4 regions of the Micromonospora sp. CPCC 206060 genome follow, and region 2 is predicted to be linked to each of the others. Evidence: riboswitches for the same ligand, from Rfam matches in the RefSeq annotation. Region 2 holds a riboswitch; each other region holds the start of a gene.
The links. A riboswitch is a leader RNA that binds a small molecule or an ion and turns the genes downstream of it on or off. The one in region 2 is predicted to bind cyclic di-AMP.

Region 1: another riboswitch for cyclic di-AMP. It lies ahead of V6U90_RS14425 (C39 family peptidase); the one in region 2 lies ahead of V6U90_RS20240 (coiled-coil domain-containing protein).
Region 3: another riboswitch for cyclic di-AMP. It lies ahead of V6U90_RS05440 (C40 family peptidase); the one in region 2 lies ahead of V6U90_RS20240 (coiled-coil domain-containing protein).
Region 4: another riboswitch for cyclic di-AMP. It lies ahead of V6U90_RS01400 (coiled-coil domain-containing protein); the one in region 2 lies ahead of V6U90_RS20240 (coiled-coil domain-containing protein).

What each region holds. Positions count from the first base shown of each region.
Region 1 covers NZ_JBAKHU010000018.1:53,710-58,874, reverse strand. Annotated here, with positions in the region: gene trpB (tryptophan synthase subunit beta) at 1-205, shown strand, start outside; gene trpA (tryptophan synthase subunit alpha) at 202-1,011, shown strand; cyclic di-AMP (ydaO/yuaA leader) riboswitch at 1,229-1,372, shown strand; gene V6U90_RS14425 (C39 family peptidase) at 1,679-2,536, shown strand; gene V6U90_RS14420 (alpha/beta fold hydrolase) at 2,698-3,450, shown strand; gene V6U90_RS14415 (hypothetical protein) at 3,576-4,472, shown strand; gene V6U90_RS14410 (CDP-glycerol glycerophosphotransferase family protein) at 4,677-5,165, opposite strand, start outside.
Region 2 covers NZ_JBAKHU010000033.1:23,017-28,181, forward strand. Annotated here, with positions in the region: gene V6U90_RS20225 (sugar kinase) at 1-292, shown strand, start outside; gene V6U90_RS20230 (bifunctional 4-hydroxy-2-oxoglutarate aldolase/2-dehydro-3-deoxy-phosphogluconate aldolase) at 289-888, shown strand; gene V6U90_RS20235 (SMP-30/gluconolactonase/LRE family protein) at 1,019-1,897, opposite strand; gene V6U90_RS20240 (coiled-coil domain-containing protein) at 2,034-3,047, opposite strand; cyclic di-AMP (ydaO/yuaA leader) riboswitch at 3,052-3,182, opposite strand; gene V6U90_RS20245 (YibE/F family protein) at 3,365-4,699, opposite strand; gene V6U90_RS20250 (hypothetical protein) at 5,100-5,165, shown strand, end outside.
Region 3 covers NZ_JBAKHU010000004.1:9,381-14,545, forward strand. Annotated here, with positions in the region: gene V6U90_RS05430 (pyridoxamine 5'-phosphate oxidase family protein) at 1-487, opposite strand, end outside; gene dcd (dCTP deaminase) at 588-1,166, shown strand; gene V6U90_RS05440 (C40 family peptidase) at 1,253-2,293, opposite strand; cyclic di-AMP (ydaO/yuaA leader) riboswitch at 2,306-2,445, opposite strand; gene V6U90_RS05445 (N-acetylmuramoyl-L-alanine amidase) at 2,765-4,744, shown strand; gene V6U90_RS05450 (C40 family peptidase) at 5,055-5,165, opposite strand, start outside.
Region 4 covers NZ_JBAKHU010000001.1:303,807-308,971, reverse strand. Annotated here, with positions in the region: gene V6U90_RS01410 (STAS domain-containing protein) at 18-383, shown strand; gene V6U90_RS01405 (SRPBCC family protein) at 577-1,023, shown strand; gene V6U90_RS01400 (coiled-coil domain-containing protein) at 1,115-2,179, opposite strand; cyclic di-AMP (ydaO/yuaA leader) riboswitch at 2,184-2,312, opposite strand; gene V6U90_RS01395 (cation diffusion facilitator family transporter) at 2,579-3,493, opposite strand; gene V6U90_RS01390 (HelD family protein) at 3,581-5,165, opposite strand, start outside.

The DNA.
Region 1 (5,165 bases), on a different contig from region 2:
CCGCACCGAGGGCATCATCCCGGCGATCGAGAGTTCACACGCTCTCGCCGGTGCGATCCGGGAGGGCCGCCGGCTCGGCCCGGACGGCGTGATCCTGGTGAACCTGTCCGGCCGGGGGGACAAGGACGTCGACACGGCCAGCCGGTACTTCGGGCTGCTGGACTCCGACGGTGCGGCAGTGGTGAGAGAGGATCAGGCCAAGTGAGCGTCCGTAGCACCATCGAGCAGGCCCGGGCCGAGGGCCGGGCCGCCCTGATCGGCTACCTGCCGGTCGGCTTCCCCGACGTGGAGACCTCGGTCGCGGCGATGCGTGCCATGGTCGCCGCCGGGGTGGACATCGTCGAGGTCGGGATCCCGTACTCGGACCCGCTGATGGACGGCCCGGTCATCCAGCGCGCCACCGAGATCGCGCTGGCCGGCGGTACCCGCACCGCCGACGCCTTCACCGCTGTGCGGGGCGTCGCCGACGAGGGCGCACCGGCGCTGGTGATGACCTACTGGAACCTGGTCGACCGGTACGGGGTCGAGCGGTTCGCCGCCGACCTGGCCGGGGCGGGCGGGTCCGGACTGATCACCCCTGACCTGATTCCCGACGAGGCGGCCGAGTGGCGGGCCGCGTCCGACGCCCACGGGCTGGACCGGGTGTTCCTGGTGGCGCCGAGTTCAACCCCGGAACGGATCGCGATGACCGTCGCCGAGTCGCGAGGCTTCGTCTACGCTGCCTCGCTGATGGGGGTCACCGGTGAGCGCGGCGCGGTCGGCGGCGGCGCGAAGGACCTGGTCGCCCGGGTACGCGTGGCAGGGGACCTGCCGGTCTGCGTGGGGCTCGGGGTCAGCAACGGGGCGCAGGCCGCCCAGGTGGCGTCCTTCGCCGACGGCGTGATCGTCGGGTCCGCCTTCGTCCGCGCGATGCTGGACGCCCCGGACCGGCGTGCCGCCGTCGAGGCGGTCACCGCCGTCGCCGCGGATCTCGCCGCCGGGGTCCGGTCGGCCCAGCCCGCTGTCGCCTGATCCCGACCTGTGTCGTGCGGATGGGCCGGATGGGCACTTTCGGCCCGAACCGTACCTCCGGCGCCACCCGTGCCCATTGGTGCCCGTCACGGTGACAATGCGTCACCAATCGCGGGCGGGCTTGCTGTTTTGGCAGGTCAGAGGGGTTGGCAGCAGGAGAAGCGGCCAGTAGTGTCGGCCCGGTCCGGTGTGGTTGCCGGTCGCCGAGGGCGACGCTGCGCCGGACCCGCTGAGTCGTGCACGCACGAGCCGGGGACCCACCGCACTCTGGGGTGAATCCGTGGAGCACAACGTCCACGGTAGGGCCAGACTTCCCGCCCGAACCCGTCAGCTAACCCGGTAGGCGGCATCGGAAGGAGTTTCGTACCCGTGCAGCACCACCCCCCGCCGCTTTCCGGCCCTCCCCGTCGCGCCGTACCGACCCCCGCCGCCATCCGACCGCTCGGCTGCTGAGACTGGCGGATCCCCGGCGGTGGCCCCGGTCACCACCTCCCCCTTCGCACCCCCCGGTCGACCCCGCAGCACCACGGTGAGCTTCTGCCCCGTGGTGTGGTCGGCGTGCGCCTGACATCGGTGGATCCGTCTTCCCGGCAGCACCGTCCCGTCCGCCTGTCGCCGTAGCGGCGGGCCCGGCGCGTCGTCATACCCCCGATGACGCGACCCAACCGTGGAGGATCACGTGAAAGACCGCTTCAAGCAGCAGTTGACGCGCGTCGCGTCGCGTCGCCCGTACCAGGTCGCGGCCGTTTCGGCTGTCGTCCTGGCCGTCACCTCGACCACCGGTCTGTTGCTGACCCGTACCGACGAGCCCACCCGGGGCGACCTGGCGGTGGCCGCCGTGGCCGAACGGAACGACTCCACCACCGGCGGGGTCTCCCGGGCGACCCGCCCGTCGGCTGCCACCACCCCGGCGCCGACCGCGTCGGCCACGACTGCGCCGACAGGTACCCCGTCCGCTGCCGCCAAGCCGGTCCGGCAGGCTGCGGTGAAGGCTACGCCGACGAAGCCGAAGCCGCCCGCGAAGAAGGTGCTCGACGTCGACTACCAGGCGCAGACCACCTACTACTACTGCGGTCCGGCGGCGGTGCGCAACGCCCTGACGGTCCGGGGCATCGAGCGCAGCCAGGACGCGCTCGCCGGCCCGCTCAACACCGACGAGTTCGGCACCGATTCCGCCTACGACACCACCCGGGTGCTCAACAGCGTGACCGGTACCGACTTCTACCGCACCCGGATGATCCCCGGTGGTGCCGCCACGTCGGCGCAGAAGGACCAGCTCCAGGCCGACGTGGTCCGGGCGGTCAGCAACGGGTACGCCGTCGTCGCCAACGTGGCCGGCTCGGTGACCGACACCGAGGGCGGCTGGCACTCCTTCCCCGGCGGGCACTACATCGCCGTGGTCGGCTACGCCGACGACGGGCGCAGCGTGCAGATCTCGGACTCGGCCGACCCGGCCACCGCCTCGTACTGGCTGGCCACGACCGCCCTGGCGAACTGGATCGCGACCCGGGGCTACTCCGCCTGACGTCCCGTCCCGAGGCCGTACCAGCGTTCCATCCGGCGGTCCTCCTCCCCGCACCGCCACCACCGGGCGCCGACCCACCAGGGTCGGCGCCCGGTGCGCGCCCGGGGACCGGCGTTCCCGGCGGTTCCGGTGTGCCCCGGGCCGGTGGCAGACTGCTCGACATGTCCGACCCGGAACCTTCCCCGACCGGCGAGACCCGGATGCCCCGGCTGGTGCTGCTGCACGGCATGGGGGGCAGCGGCGCCGTCTGGCACCGTTGGCGTCCGCTGCTCGACCGGCACTGGCCGGACCGCTGGCTCGCCCCCGATCTGGCTGGCCACGGTGCCGCCGCGCCGCTGCCCGGCTACTCCTTCACCGCGCTCGCCGACCGGGTCGCCGAGCTGCTCGACCCCGCCGAACGGGTGGTGGTCCTCGGGCACTCCCTCGGCGGCGTGGTGGGGCTCGCCCTCGCCGTCCGGCCCGGTGGACCCACCGTCGAACAGGTCGTCGGGCTGGGCATCAAGACCGTCTGGACCGGGGACGACCTGGCCCGGGCCGGCAAGCTCGCCCAGCGGCCGGTGACCTGGTTCGCGTCCCGGGACGAGGCCGCCGACCGGTACCTGAAGGTCGCCGGCCTGTCCGGACTGCTCGATCCGGGGGACCCGGCGGTCGCCCCGGGGCTCGTCGGGCAGGACGGCCGTTGGCGGCTCGCCATGGATCCGGCCGCGTTCGGTGTCGGGGCGCCGGATTTGGCCGCGCTGCTCAGCGCCGTCCGGTGCCCGGTGACCCTGGCCCGGGGTGAGCACGATCCGATGGTCACCGACGCCCACCTCGCCGGGTACGGCGTACCGGTGGTCACCCTGCCCGGGCTCGGGCACAACGCGCACGTCGAGGACCCGGCGGCGGTGTTCCGGGCGCTGATTCCGCCGGGCTGAGCCGGCCGCGCCAAGCGTTCGGTTAGTGGACGCCAAGCGCCCACCACCAGCCTTGTACCCAGCAACCACGCGATCGGCCCGACCGGACCGGTGGGCCGATCGCCGCTAGGGACAGGGAGACGGGAATGCGAGTTTCTTCGAGGGCCGGATTCGGCAGTGCGGCCGTCGCGCTCGCGGTGCTGGGAGCAGTCGGGATCAGCGGGGCGACGCCGGCGTCGGCCGCCCCGGCCGGGTGGGAGGTCCTCTCCGGGATCTCTCTCTCGGACAGCGTCGCGGTGAAGACGGTGGAGCTGCACTGCCCGACCGGCAAGGTCGTCAGCGGTGGGGAGGCCTGGCTGACCGCCTCACCGGGTGCGGTGGGCCGGGTCGGGCTGGAGCGGTACGCCCCGTCGGCCGACGGGAAGACCTGGACCGTGGTCATGCGCGAGACGGGTGCGACCAACTACACCGGCGACTGGCAGATCAGCGCGCGGGCCTTCTGCGTCACCACCCCCTCCGGGTACGAGGTGGTCGCGGCGGACAAGACCGGCACGAACGACTACCACCGGATGCAGATCACCGCCCAGTGTTCGGGCACCAAGAAGCTCCTCGGCTCGGGCGCGATGGTCTACAACACTGACGGCGCGTTCATCCTCGACCGGGTGGAGGCGGGCTTCAACGATCCGACCGAGATCCCCTTCTACACCATCGCCCGCGCCCGCACGCTGGACCAGGGCAAGGTCGCCCACAGCCAGGAGGATCTGCGGGCCTACGCGATCTGCGCCAACAAGCCGGCCGCACTCGAACGGGTCCGGGGGCTGTCGGACATGGTCAGCCCCTCGATGCAGAACGTGCCGGTGGCCTGCCCGGCGGGGAAGGAACCGTACAGCGTCGGAGCCGGCATCCACGTGTCCAGCATCCACGAGAACAACCGGGCGCAGGTGCTGATCTCCGGGATGCGGTCGTCGAACGCCTGGGCCCACGAGGACCCCGACGGGTACGTCGAGGACTGGCGGCTCAGCGCGACCCTGATCTGCGGCTGATCCGGTCCCTCGGGGTGCCGCGCGGTGCGCGGCACCCCGGAGCAGCCAGCGTCATGAACAGTGGTGGAACGCTGTCGAGCTGCCTGCACAGACGGAGCGCTCCGTCCGTGCACGCAGCTCGACAGCGTGCGCCGTGCAGTAGTTCGATCGGCAGCCCGTGCCGGCCAGCCGACAGTGGTTCCGGTCAGTCGACAGCGGTTCCGGTCAGCCGGCGGCGGTGCGGGTACCGGCCGGCACGACGGCCGGGGCGGCCCCGTCGCGCTGCACCGGCGGCGTGGACTTCGGCCGCAGATGACTGCGCGCCTCGCTGAGGAACGCCTCGGCGTACGCCTCGGCCGGGAAGTCCCCCAGGTACCGGGTCCGGGTCTGCCAGCGGGTCTCCGCCAGCGGGTCGGCCCCCAGCAGGAGATCGAGCGCCCCGTCGACGTTGGCCAGGTCACGGTGCAGCGCGTAGCCCGCCCGGGCCAGCGGAAAGTCCTCGGTGAAGCGCTCGCCGAGACCGAGCATGTCGGTCACCGCGTAGGGCTTGCCGGAGTAGAGGTAGTCGGAGATGACCCCGGAGACGTCCGAGACCAGCGCGTCCGACCGGTTCACGCAGTCGACCAGGGTCAGCTCCCGGGCCGCCGTGCTGCCCCAGACGTGCTGCCGGCCGGTCCGCGCCCGGTCGGCGGCGAGCAGCTCCTCGATCCGGGA
Region 2 (5,165 bases):
CACCGACCCGGCCGAGGTGCGGGCCGTGCTGCCCGGCGCGGGCGCCGTGGTGGTCAAGGACGGCGCGATCGGCGCCACCGAGGGGGACACCTTCGTGCCGGCCGTCCCGGTGCGGGTGGTCGAACCGGTCGGTGCCGGGGACGCGTTCGCCGCCGGCTACCTCGCCGCGCTGCTGCGCGGGGCGGACGTGCCGGCCCGGCTGGGGCTCGGTCACCGGGTCGCCGCCGCCGTGCTCGGTACCGTCGGCGACACCGTCCGGCTCCCCGTCGACCTTCAGGAGATCCGACCGTGAAGACCCTCGACGAACTCTTCGGCAGCACGCGGGTGATGGCCATCCTCCGGGGCTACGACCCGGACCGCACCGTCGCCCTGGCCACCGCGGCCTGGGACCTCGGGGTCACCGCCCTCGAGGTACCGATCGGTGAACCGGGACAGTTGCCCGCCCTCACGGCTGCGGTGGCGGCCGGTGCCCGCCGCGGCCTGGCGGTGGGGGCCGGCACCGTGGTGACCCCGGAACAGGTCACCGCGGCGGCGGCCGCCGGAGCGGCGTACACCGTGGCGCCCGGCTTCGACCCGGAGGTGCTGGCCGCCAGCCTGCACGCCGGGCTGCCGCACCTGCCCGGAGTAGCCACCCCGACGGAGGCCCAGCGGGCGCTCCGCGCCGGTTGCCACTGGGCGAAGGCGTTCCCCGCCTCGGCGCTCGGCCCGGAGTGGATCGCGGGGGTCCTCGGCCCCTTTCCCCGGCTGCGCATCGTCGCCACCGGCGGGGTGCGACCGGGCGACGCCCCGGGCTATCTGGCGGCCGGGGCGGCGATGGTGGCGCTCGGCGCGGCGCTGGCCGACCCGGCGGCGCTGCCGGCCCTGCGCCCGCTGCTGCCGTCGACCTGACCGGCCGCGTCGTCGCGGGTACCGCCTACCCATCCTCGTGCCGCGCGGCACCATCGCGCCACTTACCTCGGTGGCCGGCGCACCTGCGTGGCGCCGGCAGCCAGCTAGGCCCCGGCCGACCAGCCGGCCATCACCGCAGCGGCGGTCGGCCGCGCCACGGGTGGGCCGCCGGCCCGCCGACCCCGGCATCGACCGCGAAGATCCGGCCGGCGTCCGGCTGCGCGGCCCGCTGGGCGGCGTCGAGACCGTGGTACGCGGTGGTGACCAGCAGCGTGGAGCCGGCGAACGCCACCGCGGTGGGGCGGGCCACCGGCAGTCGCACCTCGGCGAGCAGTCGGCCGTCCGGCGCGTACCGGTGCACCGCCCAGCCGTCCCAGACCGCCACCCAGATGCCGCCCTCGTCGTCGACCGCCAGCCCGTCCGGGTTGCCGCCGGCCACCCGGGTCACCGTCCGGCGCCGGCCCAGGCTGCCGTCGGGGTGCACGTCGAACGACTCCAGGCTGCGGGCCGGCAGGGTGTCGATGTAGTACATGGTCGTGCCGTCGGCGGTGAAGCCGATGCCGTTGGAGACGGTCACCCCGGTCAGGGCCACGTGTACCGACCCGTCGGTGTCCAGCCGGTGGAGCCGGGCCACCGGTTGACGGAGCCGGCTCTGCGAGCCGCAGTGGAACCGTCCGGCGGGGTCGCAGGCGCCGTCGTTCATCTGGCCGTGGTCGGCGGCCAGGCCGGCGTGCAGCACCGTGCGCGTGCCGTCCTCGGCGAGGTGCACGAAGCCGTCGGTGACGGCCACCAGCCAGCCCGCACCGGGCGCGGCGAGCGGGGCGACGGCACCGACCGGCTCACCGAGGTCGTACCTGCCGACCGGTACCAGCGTGCCGCCGGACAGGCGGCTGCGGTGCAGGGTGTGACCGGCGATGTCCACGAAGATCAGCTCGCCGGTCCGGGGGTCGAGTCGCGGCCCTTCACCCTGCTGATAGGCGTGCAGAGAGACGGCATCGGCAGTCAACATGTGCAAGAGCATTGCATGAACGTCGGTGTCGGGGAAGCGCACGTGGCAGTTGACCCGGGGTCGTCGGGCCGGTACGCCGAAGGGCCGCCCCGCACGGTCTCCCGGCCGGACGGCCCCTCGGCGTACCGGTGCGTCGTTACAGCAGCGACACGTGCACGTGGTCGGTATGGTCCGACGGCCCGCTGTAGGACTTCCAGCCGGTCGCCGGGAACCAGATCTGCTTGTACCAGATCACGTAGTAGATACCGAGCCGGTCGGCGTTCCGGACCAGGAACGCCGTCAGGTCGTTGCCGTACTTCTTCGTGTCGTTGTTGTACGCCGACCGGAAGCCACTGTTCATCAGCGACCAGTCGCAGGCCCGGCCCTTGGGGTGCTCCCAGGGGCCGCCGGGCCGGTAGCAACCGACGAAGCGGTTGAAGCCGGCCCGCTTGACCTCCTTGTACATGTGCAGGGTGCGTGGGGTGACACAGCCGCCGGTGGTCGGGTCGTTCTCGCTGCACGACTCCGGCCGCCAGTCACCGTCCGCGTCCCGGCCGGGGGCCATCCGGGCGACCGGCGAGGTGGCGACCACCATGCCTCCGGTCAGCCCCGGACCGCCCAGCAGCGCCAGCGCCTTCTCCGCGTCACGCTTCTGCTTGGCGATGATGTTCCGCTGCTTCTGCTGCTCGCGGACCTCGGCGTCCAGGGCCAACTTCGCCTGCTCGGCGTCGTTCTTGGCCTGCTGGACCTTGGCCAGCTTCTGCGCGTTCACCATGTTCAGTTCGTCGAGCGCGGCGGCGCGCTCAACGAACGAGTCCGGCGAACCGCTGTCCAGGAGGAAGGCCATCGCGCCGATCCGGCCGGACCGGTACGACTGTGCGGCGATCTGCCCGACCTGGGGGGCGAGCGCGTCCAGTTCGGCCTGGGCGCGCCGGACCTCCCAAGCGAGCGCCTTCTGGCGTTCCTCGGACTTCTTCAACCTCGCCGTAGCCTGCGCATAGCTGCGGTTGGTTGATTCCAGCACGTCGCTGAGCAGAGGTGTGTCGTCCTCGTGCCCCGACGGTTTCGGCGCCGAGGGCGCGGCTGTCGCCGGCAGGGGCCCGGAGACGATGGCCAGGGCGGCGAATACGGCCACCACAGGTCTTAACCAGCGGCGCAGGGGTGCCGTCACATCATTCCCTTCCGTTGACCGCCGACCGGGTTAGCTGACGGGTTCGGAGCGGAAGTGGCCCCGACCGCTGACGCGGATTCACCCCAGGTACCTGGTTCCCCGGCTCGTCCTTCGACGATTGGGCGGTGGCACCGCAGACGCCGCTCGCGCCTTCGGCGGTGACCGGCAGCGAGGTTACCCGAGACCCGACCCGGTGATCCACGCGGGAAGCCCCTTAAAACCGTTATTTCGCACAAGGTGTCCGAGGGTAGTGGCACGGTCTACAGAACCATCAGCCGATGGTCACGCTGCGGAAATGGAGAGTGTCGTCTGCGTGTTCATTCCGGCGCCGTCCAGTCGGCGGTGTCCCGGTCCGTGGTGGAGCGGCCAGCGGTACGCGGCTGGCTCAGGGCCTCCAACGCCTCGTCACGCTCGGTAGTGGATCGGGGCGCGGGGAGGCTGCCGCCGTCGGTCTCGGCGGTGGACGCGGCCCGCCGGCCCGCCGTGCTGACCAGCGCCGCCAGGCCGGTGGTCAGCGGTACCGCAGCGATCAGCCCGAGCGTCGCCACGCCGCTGCGGACGATCTCCTGGGCCAGGAACTCACTGGTCAGGATCTGCCCGACCGGACGCGAATCGGCGACGAGCAGGAGCAGCAGCGGCAGCGACGCGCCCGCATAGGCCAGCACGATGGTGTTGACCGTGGAGGCGATGTGCGCCCGGCCGACCCGGGTCGCCGCCCGGTAGAGCTGGAGCCGGGAGAGTCCCGGGTTGGCGTGGGCCAGTTCGGTCACCGTCGCCGCCTGGGTGACGGTGACATCGTCGAGCACCCCGAGCGAACCGATGATGATCCCGGCCAGCAGGATGCCGCGCAGGTCGATGTCGGCCTGGAGCATCGACAGCGTGGTGGCGTCCTCGCTGCCGTACCCGGTCAGATGGGTCGCGGCGGTGGCGACGGCGCCGAGCACGCCGGTGAGTACCAGGCTGCCCAGCGTCCCGAGCACCGCGACCGAGGTCTGGGCGGTGACCCCGTGGGTCAGGTAGAGCACCACGAACATGATCAGTGCCGCGCCCACGACCGCGACCAGCAGCGGGGACCGGCCGGCGCTGATCCCCGGCAGCACGAAGGTCAGCAGGATGGCGAAGCTGGCACCCAGTCCGGCCAGTGCGGCCAGACCCCGCCAGCGCCCGAACGCCACGATGGCGGCGGCGAACACCGCGGCCAGCCAGAGCAGCGGCTCGCCACGCTGGTGCTCGGCGATGTTGTAGCTGGTCGCCTCCGGATCGGCCGGATCAATCAACTCCACCAGGATGATCTCGTCGCCGACGGCGACGGACGGTGCTCCCGGACCGGCCGGTACCGGTGCCTCGACCTCGTGGCCCGCGTCCGGTCCGTCCCCGACCCGGACCGTGACCGTGCCGCAGGGCCCCTGCGGACCCGGCGGGGCCCCCTCCGGGGTGGCCTCGGGCGGCGGGCACGGTTCGGTCACCACCCGGGTGACCGTGCCGTGGTGGCGTGGCACGTCGTCAACGCCGTCCAGGGTCGGGGTGTCCCGCGGCCAGAGCACCCCGGCGGCGACCACCGTGGCCACGAAGAGCGGCACCACGGTCGCGAGCAGGATCCGGCGCACCCGGGGTGGGGTGGGTCGAGCGGCACGGGTGTGGTCGGCGCCCATCGGTCTCCAGTGGTTCAGTCGGGTACGGGTCGGCCTGCCGGCCCACCCTTGTCGGTGCTCCACTTGAGCAGGTCCGATCGTCTCACGGGTCTCGCTACTGCTCGTAGTGGGTCCGGACGGGCCGGCACCGGCTGGTTCCCCGGTCGGCTGGCGAGGGGCGACGGGTGGTCCGCCGTCAGCCGCCACTCGGTTACCGAGCGTAATTGAGGGGGGTGTTGGCCGTGCGATCTCGGCGGTCTTCGTGGCGCGGGCGTATCCGTACCGCAATGTCTGTTCGGGAAATTTATTGTCGTCTTTCTGACACGCGGGGTCGGCGCCGGATATGGACGACAATTGTCGGGTGGAGAACGGGCGGAATCACCGGGACGGTTGGGGAATCGGGCGCACCCTACGGCCACCGATGCCGGGTGCCGTGCTGACCACCGTGGTCATCTTCGGAATTCTGGCGGTCCTTTTCATCCTGGCC
Region 3 (5,165 bases), on a different contig from region 2:
CTCCGGCTCCGGCTCCGGCTCCGGTCGGATCCAGCCACACCTGCACGTCCGGGCGCGAGTGCGGCGAGCCCGGATCACCCTGACCACCGCGTCGGGCGAGCATCGCCACATCGACGGTGAGCTCGAAGAGCCGCCAGTCGACCTGCCGCGTGGCATGCGCTCGGTCGGCGAGGCGGGCGATCCGGGCCGGATCGGTAACCGGTCGGGCACGACCGGCCACGTACGCCTCGTCGTCACTCTCCTCCGGCGGGAACGAGTGCAGCGCGTACCGCCCGTCGCGTTCCAGGTCGCGCCGCTTCGGCGAGTCGATGACGAAACAGAAGAGGCCCTCCTCGGTGATAACGGGTGACACCGGGTGCACCCGGGGACCACCGTCCGCGCGGACCGTCGCCAGATAGCCGAGACCTGGCCCGTACTGCTGCATGAGGTGGCGGATCCCGTCGGCGAGTCGGGGCTCGTCAGCGGCGAATTCAGACCAGGTTGCCATGCCCTCATTCTATCGAACACACGTTCGAACGCCCACTCAACCAGGCATTTGACCCGACGCCGACGCAGGTACCGGCCGGGCGGCTCGCTAAGGTGTGTCCGTGCTGCTCTCCGACCGTGACCTCGTGCTGGAGATCGAGGCGGGTAATCTCGCGCTGGAGCCGTTCGAGCCCGCGCTGGTGCAACCGTCGAGTATCGACGTACGCCTGGACCGGCTGTTCCGTGTCTTCAACAACCATCTCTACACGCACATCGACCCGGCGATGCAGCAGGACGACCTGACCTCGTTGGTGGACGTACCGGACGGGGAACCGTTCGTGCTGCACCCCGGGGAGTTCGTGCTCGCCTCGACCCTTGAGGTGATCTCGCTCGGCAACCAGCTCGCCGGACGGCTGGAGGGCAAGAGCTCGCTGGGCCGGTTGGGGCTGTTGACCCACTCCACGGCCGGTTTCATCGACCCCGGCTTCTCGGGTCACGTCACCCTGGAGCTCTCCAATGTGGCGAACCTGCCGATCACGCTCTGGCCGGGCATGAAGATCGGGCAGCTCTGCATCTTCCGGCTCTCGTCGCCGGCCGACCATCCGTACGGGTCGGCCGTCTACGGCTCGCGTTACCAGGGGCAGCGCGGCCCGACACCGAGCCGGGCCTGGCAGCACTGGCGGACCTGGCCGACCCGCTGAGCGACAGCCACACCGGCGACAGGCGTTAAGAAGGGCCCCTTCCTATACCGAAAGCGTTAAGAAGGGGCCCTTCCTTACATCGAATCTCAGCCGGGGCGGCCGTAGCTGTGGATCGGTCCGTTGTCGACCCGCTTCATCTTGACCGGTTCGCCGGCCTGGGAGGCGTGCACCAGCCAGCCGTCGCCGACGTACATGCCGACGTGGTGCAGGTCGCTGTAGTAGAAGACCAGGTCACCGGGGCGTAGCTCGGACCGGCTGACGCTCGGCACCGCTCGCCGCTGGGCGGCGGCGTTGTGCGGCAGGGAGACGCCCGCCTTGGCCCAGGCGGCGAGCATGAGCCCGGAGCAGTCGTACGAGTTGGGCCCCTCGGCGCCCCAGACGTACGGCTTGCCGATCTGGGCGCAGGCGAACTTGACCGCGATGCCGGCCTTGCCGCCGGGGTAGGTGGCCGGGCAGGGGGCGGGCCGCAGCGGGCCACCGCCGCCGTTGCCGTACACCTGGATCCGGAGCTTCTGCAGCCGGTCGATCTCGGCGTTGATCTGCTTCTTCTTCGCGGCCAGCTCGGCTTCGGTACGGGTGAGCTGGGCGACCAGCGCGTCCAGTGGCTCCTTCTTGGCGCTGAGCTTCCGCTTGAGCTCGACGACCGCCTGGATGTCCGCCTGCTGACGCTTGGCGAACTGGTCGAGGATCTCCAGTTGGCTGACGAACGTGGTGGGTGAGCCGCCGGCGAGCATCGCGTTCAGGGCCGAGGTGTTCTCACCCTTGTACGCCCGGACGGCGAGCGCGCTGACCTTGTTCATCGCGAGGTCGACCTGGAGTTGCAGAGGTTCGATCTGTCGGGCGAGCGCGGCGGCCTGCTTGCGGCGGGCGGCGAGGTCCTGGCGGGTGGCGTTGTGCTTCTCGATGATCGGTTCGAGTTTGTTCCAGTCCTCGTCGATCTGCTTCTCGATCTCGGCGATCGAGGGTTCGGCGTGTGCCGCGGTGGCTCCGCCGGTCAGGATGACGGCGAACCCGATGAGGGCGGCGAGTGCGGTGGATATGCGAGACCAGCGTGGGCGCGGTGCGATCGTCCGCCGGCCGGCGGGAGCCGGTCGGGTGGACGTCGACCGCGGGGCATGGTGTGCCACCGAGGCCTTAACTCCTTCTTCCCCTACCGCCTACCGGGTTAGCTGACGGGTTCGGGCGGGAAGGGAGGCGCCCTACCGCAGGACTGCGGATTCACCCCGGTGGTGCACTGGGTCCCCGGCTCGCCAGGCGAGCGATTCGGCGGTGTCGAGCCGATGCCACCCGGGCTGGGTGACCTGCTGCCGTCTCGACAAATGACCACACTAGAGAAGGCCGCCGGATGGTCGCAAGCTGCGACACCCCTCGATTCCATCCACATGGCGGACACTCGACCCGACACGGCGGCCCGCTGGACGTGACGATTCCTCGACAGGTCGGGGGCGGGACGCGGCGATTCTGGAACGCGGCGGCCCCCGACGGGGAGCGAAGATAAATTTCACTGGCACCGGTCTCGTCGGAATCTGTTGACGAACGTCCCGGCACGCGCGAGGGTGACGACGGACTGACCCATCCCCCCCCCGAATGGAGGTTCGATGCTTCGCCCGAACGTACCGACGAGCAGACGGATCCTGCTCAGCGCCGTCGTGGCCGGCGCCGCGACGCTCGTCCCACTCACCGCGACGGCCCCGGCCGCCGGCTCGACCGCCCCGACCCGGCAGCAGGAGTACGCCGCCGCAGCAGCGGAGTACGGCGTACCGGAGAGCGTCCTGCTCGGCGTCTCCTACCTCCAGTCCCGTTGGGATACCAACGCGGGCACCCCGAGCACCAGCGGCGGCTTCGGCCCGATGCACCTCACCGACGCCGAGTACGTGCTCTCCCTCCCCGGGCACCACCACGACTCCGGTGACGAGGACCCGCGCGGTGACGACTCCCGGCCAAGCCGGGCCGGTACCGGGACGGACAGTCCGGCACCGCCGGCCGCGTCGTTGCAGACGCTGGACGCCGCCGCCGGGCTCACCGGCGCCGCCGAGGAGTCGCTGCGGGCCGAGCCGGCCGTCAACATCCGGGGTGGCGCCGCCCTGCTGGCGTCGTACCAGCGGAGCCTGGCCGGGCCGACGGGCAGTGACAGCAACCCGGCCGCCTGGTACGGCGCGGTGGCCCGGTACGCGGGCGCGGACAGCGCCGACGCGGCGGCGGCCTTCGCCGACCAGGTGTACGACACGATCCGTACCGGGGTCAGCCGGCGCACCGACGACGGGCAGCAGGTGGCCCTCGTCGCCCGGGCCGACATCACCCCGGAGCGGTCCTGGCTGGACCGGCTCGGGCTGCGCAGGCTGGAGCGTCCGGACGGGCTGGAGTGCCCGCTCGACATCTCCTGCGAGTGGATCCCGGCCCCCTACCAGGAGCTCGGTGGCGGCGACTACGGCAACCACGACCTGTCCGACCGGCCGGCCCGGCAGAAGATCGAGTACATCCTCATCCACGACACCGAGGCGACCTGGGCGACCACCCTCAAGCTGGTCCAGGACCCGACCTACGTGAGCTGGCACTACTCGCTGCGTTCGGTGGACGGGCACATCGCCCAGCACGTGAAGGCAAAGGACGTCGGCTGGCACGCCGGCAACTGGTACGTCAACGCCAAGTCCATCGGCCTGGAGCACGAGGGCTTCGCCGCCCAGGGCACCTGGTACACCGAGGCGATGTACCGGACCTCGGCGAAGCTGGTCCGGCACCTGGCGTTGCGGCTCGGCATCCCGCTGGACCGGCAGCACATCATCGGCCACGACAACGTGCCGGGTACCGTCGCGTCGACCGTGCGCGGCATGCACTGGGACCCGGGGCCGTACTGGGACTGGGACCACTACTTCGACCTGATGAAGGCCCCGGAAGTCAACACCGGCACCCCGGCGACGGGCATGGTGCGGATCGCGCCCGACTTCGCCACCAACAAGCCGGCCTTCACCGGCTGCGTCCGGGCCGGTGTGCCGTGCACCCCGCGCGGCTCGTCGTCGGTGATCCTGCGCAGCGCACCGGACCACAACGCACCGCTGGTCAACGACATCGCGCTGCGTCCGGACGGTACCCCGAACACGATGCACATCTCGGACCACGGGGCACGCGCGTCGACCGGTCAGACGTACGTCATCGCGGACCGGCAGGGTGACTGGACGGCGGTCTGGTACCTCGGCCAGAAGGCGTGGTTCCACAACCCGGCGGACGCGCCGACCGCAGAGTGGACGGTGGGCATGGTGGCCACCCCGAAGCCGGGGAAGGCGACCATCCCGGTGTACGGCCGGGCGTACCCGGAGGCGGCAGCCTATCCGCCCGGCGTGCCGTACCAGCCGATCTCGCCGTTGCAGTACACCCTCTCCGCCGGCCAGCGGTACGCCGTCGGCAACGTCGTGCCCGGCGAGTACTACCGGGCCACCACGTTCGACGGTTCCTCGCCGGGCGACTGGACGGTGATCCGGGGCGAGAACCGCTACGTGCAGATCCAGTTCGGTCACCGGGTGATGTTCGTCAACCTGGACGACGTGCAGTTGCTCCCGTCGGCGGTGGGCGCGCCGGCCTGACCCGGGGACCACGCGGGCCACTGGCCGGGGATCACGCGGGCTGGCGGTGTCATCCTGGCTGGATCGGGATGACGCCGCCAGGATGCCGCTGGCACACCCGGAAGCCGGCGCTGTCGAGTTGCTTGCCCGGACGGAGCGCTCCGTCTGCGCAGGCAGCTCGACAGTGTCGCAGTCGGCATACACCGGGTTCGGCCAGAGGCGGGGAGCGCACGGGCCGGGATCCGGGGGACGCCAACCCGTACATCCGGTTGCACGTCATGTGAAAGGACCCCCGGCGATGGCCGGGGGTCCTTTCCACGCTGTCAGGGGCTCAGGTGACCCGGCGGAAGCCCTTCAGCGTCATGTACTTGATCGGCGAAACGTTCACCGGCTTACCCTCACGGGGAGCATGCACCATCAGCCCGTTGCCGAGGTACAGCCC
Region 4 (5,165 bases), on a different contig from region 2:
CGAGTGGAGGTGCTCGCGTGAGCCTGTCGATCGTGAAGACTGTCCTGCCCGGTGGGGTCGTTCAGATCTCGCCGCGTGGCGAAATCGATGTCGACACCGCGTACGAGGTCAAGGAAGCTGTCGCCGAGGTGCTGGCGAAGGGCCGACCGGCGCGGATCGAGTTGAACATGCGCCTCGTCACCTTCATCGACTCGGTCGGTATCAGCGCCATGGTCGCCGGTTTCCAGACCGCCGGGGTCAGTGGCGTCAAGCTCGTGGTGACCGAGCCCAGCCGGTTCGTGCACCGGCAACTCTGGGTCACCGGGCTGCTCGGTCTCTTCGGCGCCCCGGAGCCCTACTTCGCTGGCGCCAACGCCGCCGAGGCGAAGACCACCGGAGTCTGAGCCCCCGGGTCCTACCGGCCCCCTGGCGCCACCCCCGGCTGCCTGTCATGCTCATCCTGCCCGGCTGCCGTCGCGGCCGGCACCGGAGCGCGTCGCTGTCCGCCGCCGTCCCGGCACCAGCCGTCGTCCCGGCACCCTGCGGCGGTCGCCCGTACCGGTGCGCGGCCCGGCGGCCCGGCAGTCAGGAGGCACGGTGCGCGGACAGGACACCTTCACCTACACGGTCCAGGCGCGCTGCACCCCGGCGACCGCCTCGGCACTGCTGGCCGACCTGACCCGTCAGGTCGAGCTGCACCCGCTGATCGTCCGGGTCACCCCCCGACCGACCCGCCCGGGGGCCCGGGCGAGCTACATGATCACGGACCGGGTGGCCCTCGGCCCGCTCCGGCTGCCCATCTCGTACCAGGCCGACGTGCTGACCGCGAGCACCGAGGAGGTCGTGGTGGTGGCCCGGCAGTGGAGCGGCACCCGGGTCCGGAACCACGCCCGGATCCGGACCGAGGCGCCGGACCAGGTGCGCATCGACGTGGAGATCAGCATTGCCGCGCCCGCCCCGCTCCTCGGGTACGCGCTGCGCCAGGCCCGGGCGGCGCACCTGTGCCTCGCCGCCCGCCTTGGCGCGGCACTCGACGGCGCCTGAGGCCGCCACCGGCTCACTGCCGGGTGGGGCCCTACCCCCGGGTACGCCGGTGGCCGGCTGGAGTAGCTCCGACCGGCCACCGGGCGCGTCGTCAGTAGACGGAGAGGTGCACGTGGTTGGTGTGGTCGCTGGACGGATCGCCACCCGCCCCGCTGTACGACTTCCAACCGCTGCTGGGCAGCCAGATCTGCTTGTACCAGATCACGTAGAGCACGCCGAGCCGGCTGGCGTTCTTCACGAAGTACGCGGCGAGGTTGTTCCCGTACGTCCGGTCGCCACCGGTGGCCGCCCCGCCGAAGCCGCTCTTCTGCGCGGCGAAGTCGCAGGCCCGCCCCTTCGGGTGTTCCCCCGAACTGCCGTTGCGGAAGCAGGACACGTACCGGGTGAACCCGGCCGCCTTGGCCTGGTTGAGGGCGTGCAGGGTGCGTGGGGTGATGCACCCCGACGTGGTCGGGTCGTTGACGCTGCACGACTCGCTCGGCCAGGAGCCGTCCGGATTGCGCGGTGCCGGCTTGGCCGAGGCCGAGGTGGTGGAGGCGGGACCACTGGATCCGCTGCTGCTGGAGCGGCCGGCCACCAGCAGTGCCCGCTCGGCCTGCTGCTTGCGCTTGGCCATGATCGCGACCTGCTTGCGCTGCTCGGTGACCTCCCTGTCCAGGGCGGTCTTGGCCCGGGTCTGCAGGTCACGGGTCTCCATCAGGTCGCGCAGTTGCCGGTCCTCGTGCGCGGCGACCGCGTCGAGGGCGGCGGCCCGGTCCAGGAAACTGTCCGGTGACCCGCTGCCGAGCAGCGCAGAGATGGTGCCGAGCCGGCCGGTCCGGTACGCCACGCCGGCCATCTCGCCGACCTTGGCGTTGCGGACGGTCAAGTCCGCCTCGATGACCTTGAGCTGGCCGGTCAGTTCCTGCTGGCGTTTGCTCGACTTGTCGAGGGCGGCCTTGGCGTCGAGGAAGCCCTTGCTGGCTGCTTCGAGCTGGGCCCGGAGGGCCGGCGTGCCCCCTTCGTCGTCGGTGCCCGGGGCCGGTGCCGCGAGGGCGGTACCGACCGGAACGGCGGCCTGTGCGCCGGGGACCGGCGCCGTCACGACCCCGAGGGCGAGGGTCGCGGCGAGCAGGGCTGCCATCCGGGCGGTGGTACGTCGTGCGGATATCGGCATACAGATGTCCTTCCGTCAGCCGCCGACCGGGTTAGCTGACGGGTTCGGGACGGAAGATCCCTACCGCTGACGCGGATACACCCCAGGTACGTGGTTCCCCGGCTCGCACGAGGCGATTAGGCGGCGGCCACCGCAGGCGCCGGAGGGCGCCGCCCGGCGGGGGCCGGTGGTGAGCCTACCGGGGTCGGTGGGTACGCCGCAGCGCCTGAATGGGCGCTACGGGCTCTTCCTACCCACTTGTCCGGCATGTTCCGGACAATACCCCTGAAAGATTTAAGGTGCCGCTAAACCCGGGAGATTGACCCCGGTGCGCCTCCGGTGCCGGGTGTCCGATCGACGCCCGATTCATCCCGGCTGTCGACCGTCGGTCCGTCGGTCCCCACGCTGCGGATCGCGGCCTCACCACTCCATCCGACCGCAGGCCCCGGTGGCGGCGCCGGGCTCGATCTGGAGGGTGGCGTGCTCGATGTGGAACTCGTCGTGCAGGGCGGTCCGGGCCGCGGTGAGTACCGTGCCCACCTCGGCGCCCGGGTCGATGGTCAGGTGCGCCGAGGCTACCTCCATGCCCGAGGTCAGCGTCCAGACGTGCAGGTCGTGCACGTCGGACACCCCGGGTACCGCGCAGAGCCGGTCCCGGACCGCCGGGACCTGGAGGTGCTCCGGTGCCGCCTGCACCAGGATCCGGACGGCGGCCCGGCCGAGCCGCCAGGTGCGGGGCAGGATGAAGACCGCGATGGCCACCGCGACCAGCGGGTCGGCCCACCACCAGTCGGCGACCGCGATCAGCACGGCGGCGACGATGACGCCGACCGAGCCGAGCAGGTCGCCGACCACCTCCAGGTACGCGCCGCGCAGGTTGATGTTCTCCTCGGCGCCCGGCCGGAGCAGCGCGAACGCGCCGATGTTGGCGAGCAGGCCGAGCAGCGCGACGAACAGCACCGGGCCGGCGGGCACCTCCGACGGCGTGCCGAAGCGCTGCACCGCCTCGATCAGCACGTAGACCGCCACGCCGGAGAGGAGCACCGCGTTGGCCAGCGCGGCCAGTACCTCCAGCCGGTAGAGGCCGAAGGTCCGCTGCGGGTCGTCGGCGGCGCGCCGGGCGGCGGTGATCGCGGCGAGCGCCATCCCGATGCCGAGCACGTCGGTGAACATGTGCCCCGCGTCGGAGAGCAGCGCCAGCGAGCCGGTGGCCAGAGCGGTCACCGCCTCCACCAGCATCAGGCCGCTGAGCAGGGCGAACGCCGCCCACAGCCGACCCCGGTGCTGGTGGGGGGCGTTACGCGCCTGCCCGTGGTGATGATGACCGCCGCCCACGTACCCACCCTCCCGCCGATGCCCTGCCGCCGCTCCAACCTATGCTCATATTGCTATGTGTTCAACCAACTGACGGTGAATACTTTGTCACTCACTTCGGGTCGAGGGCATGGCAGCCTCCGGGTCGAGGGTGGTGAGCCGCTGGGTGGCCCGGGACAGCGCCACATAGAGGGTGCGTACCCCCGACTCCGAATCCGCCCGGATCTCACCCGGCGCCACCAGCACCACGCCGTCGTACTCCATGCCCTTGGCCTGGAGGCTGGTCACCACCTGCAACCGGGGGTCGGCCAGCCCGGTCAGCCAGGAGGCCACCTCGTCCCGGCGGGGCACCGGCGTGATCACCCCGACCGTCCCCTCCACCTCGGCGAGCAGCACGGCCGTCGCCTCGACGGTCGCGGCGGCCAACTCGGCGGCCGGCACGGTACGTCGCACCGGGGCGACCCCGGTGGCCCGGACCGCCCGGGGCAGCACCAGCTCCGGGTGCACCTCGCGGATCGTCTCGGCGGCCACCGCGAAGATCTCCGCCGGGTTGCGGTAGTTGGTGGAGAGGGTGAACTCGTGCCGCTTGCGCCGGCCCAGCGCCTTGTCCCGGGCCCGGATCAACTCGGCCGGGTCACCGGTCCACGCGGTCTGCGCCGGATCACCCACCACCGTCCAGGACGCCAGCCGGCCCCGACGGCCCAACATCCGCCACTGCATCGGCGAGACGTCCTGGGCCTCGTCGACCACCACGTGGGCGTACTCCCGGTAGTCCTCCGGCCGCTCCCGCGCGGCCTCCCGGGCGGCCCGCTGCCGCTCGGCATGCGTGCTCAACTCCCGGACCCCGCCGGCCAGCTGGAACGGGTCCCGCCGCCGCCGGGCCGGCCGCACGGGCTTGCCCAGCAGCGCGTCCAACTCGTCCAGCAGCGCGACGTCGGCGATCGTCGGCCCCCCGGCGTCCAGCGTCCGGTACGCCTCGCCCAGCGCCCGGATCTCAACGGTGGAGAGGATGCCGCCCGCGTACGACCGCAGCCGCCGCGGGTCGGCCAACCAGCGCAGCACGTGCCACGGGTGCAGTCGGGGCCACCACGCCTTGAGGAACTCCCGGAAGTCCGTCCGGTCGGCCAACTCGTCCTCGAAGCTGCGCTGGTCCGGCAGGCCGCCGATGCGCAGCCGCCGGGCCTGCGTGTAGAGCGCGGCGAAGATCCCGTCGAACCCGGCCCGGCGGACCTCGTTTCGCCGGGCACCCGGTGGCAGTGCCCGGGTCCGGATGGTGTCCAGCTCGGCCCGGGACAACCGGAGCAGCTCACCCCGGTAGAGCAGTCGCAGCTCGGCGGGGGAGTCCGGCACGGCGTCCCGGGCCGCCCGTTCCAGCACCCGGCGCATCCGCAGCGAGCCCTTGACCGCCGCGACCGCCGTCGGGTCGGTCCGGGTCGCGGGGAACCCGGGGAAGAGCGAGCCGAGTGAGTGCAGGGTGGCCGCGTTCTCGCCGAGCGACGGCAGCACCGAAGCGATGTACTCGACGAAGACCGCCGACGGGCCCACCACCAGCACGCCACCCCCGGCGAACCGGCTGCGGTCGGAATAGAGCAGGTACGCCGCCCGGTGCAGGGCGACCGCGGTCTTGCCGGTCCCCGGGCCGCCGGAAACGATGGTCACCCCCGACCCGGAGGAGCGGATCGCCTCGTCCTGT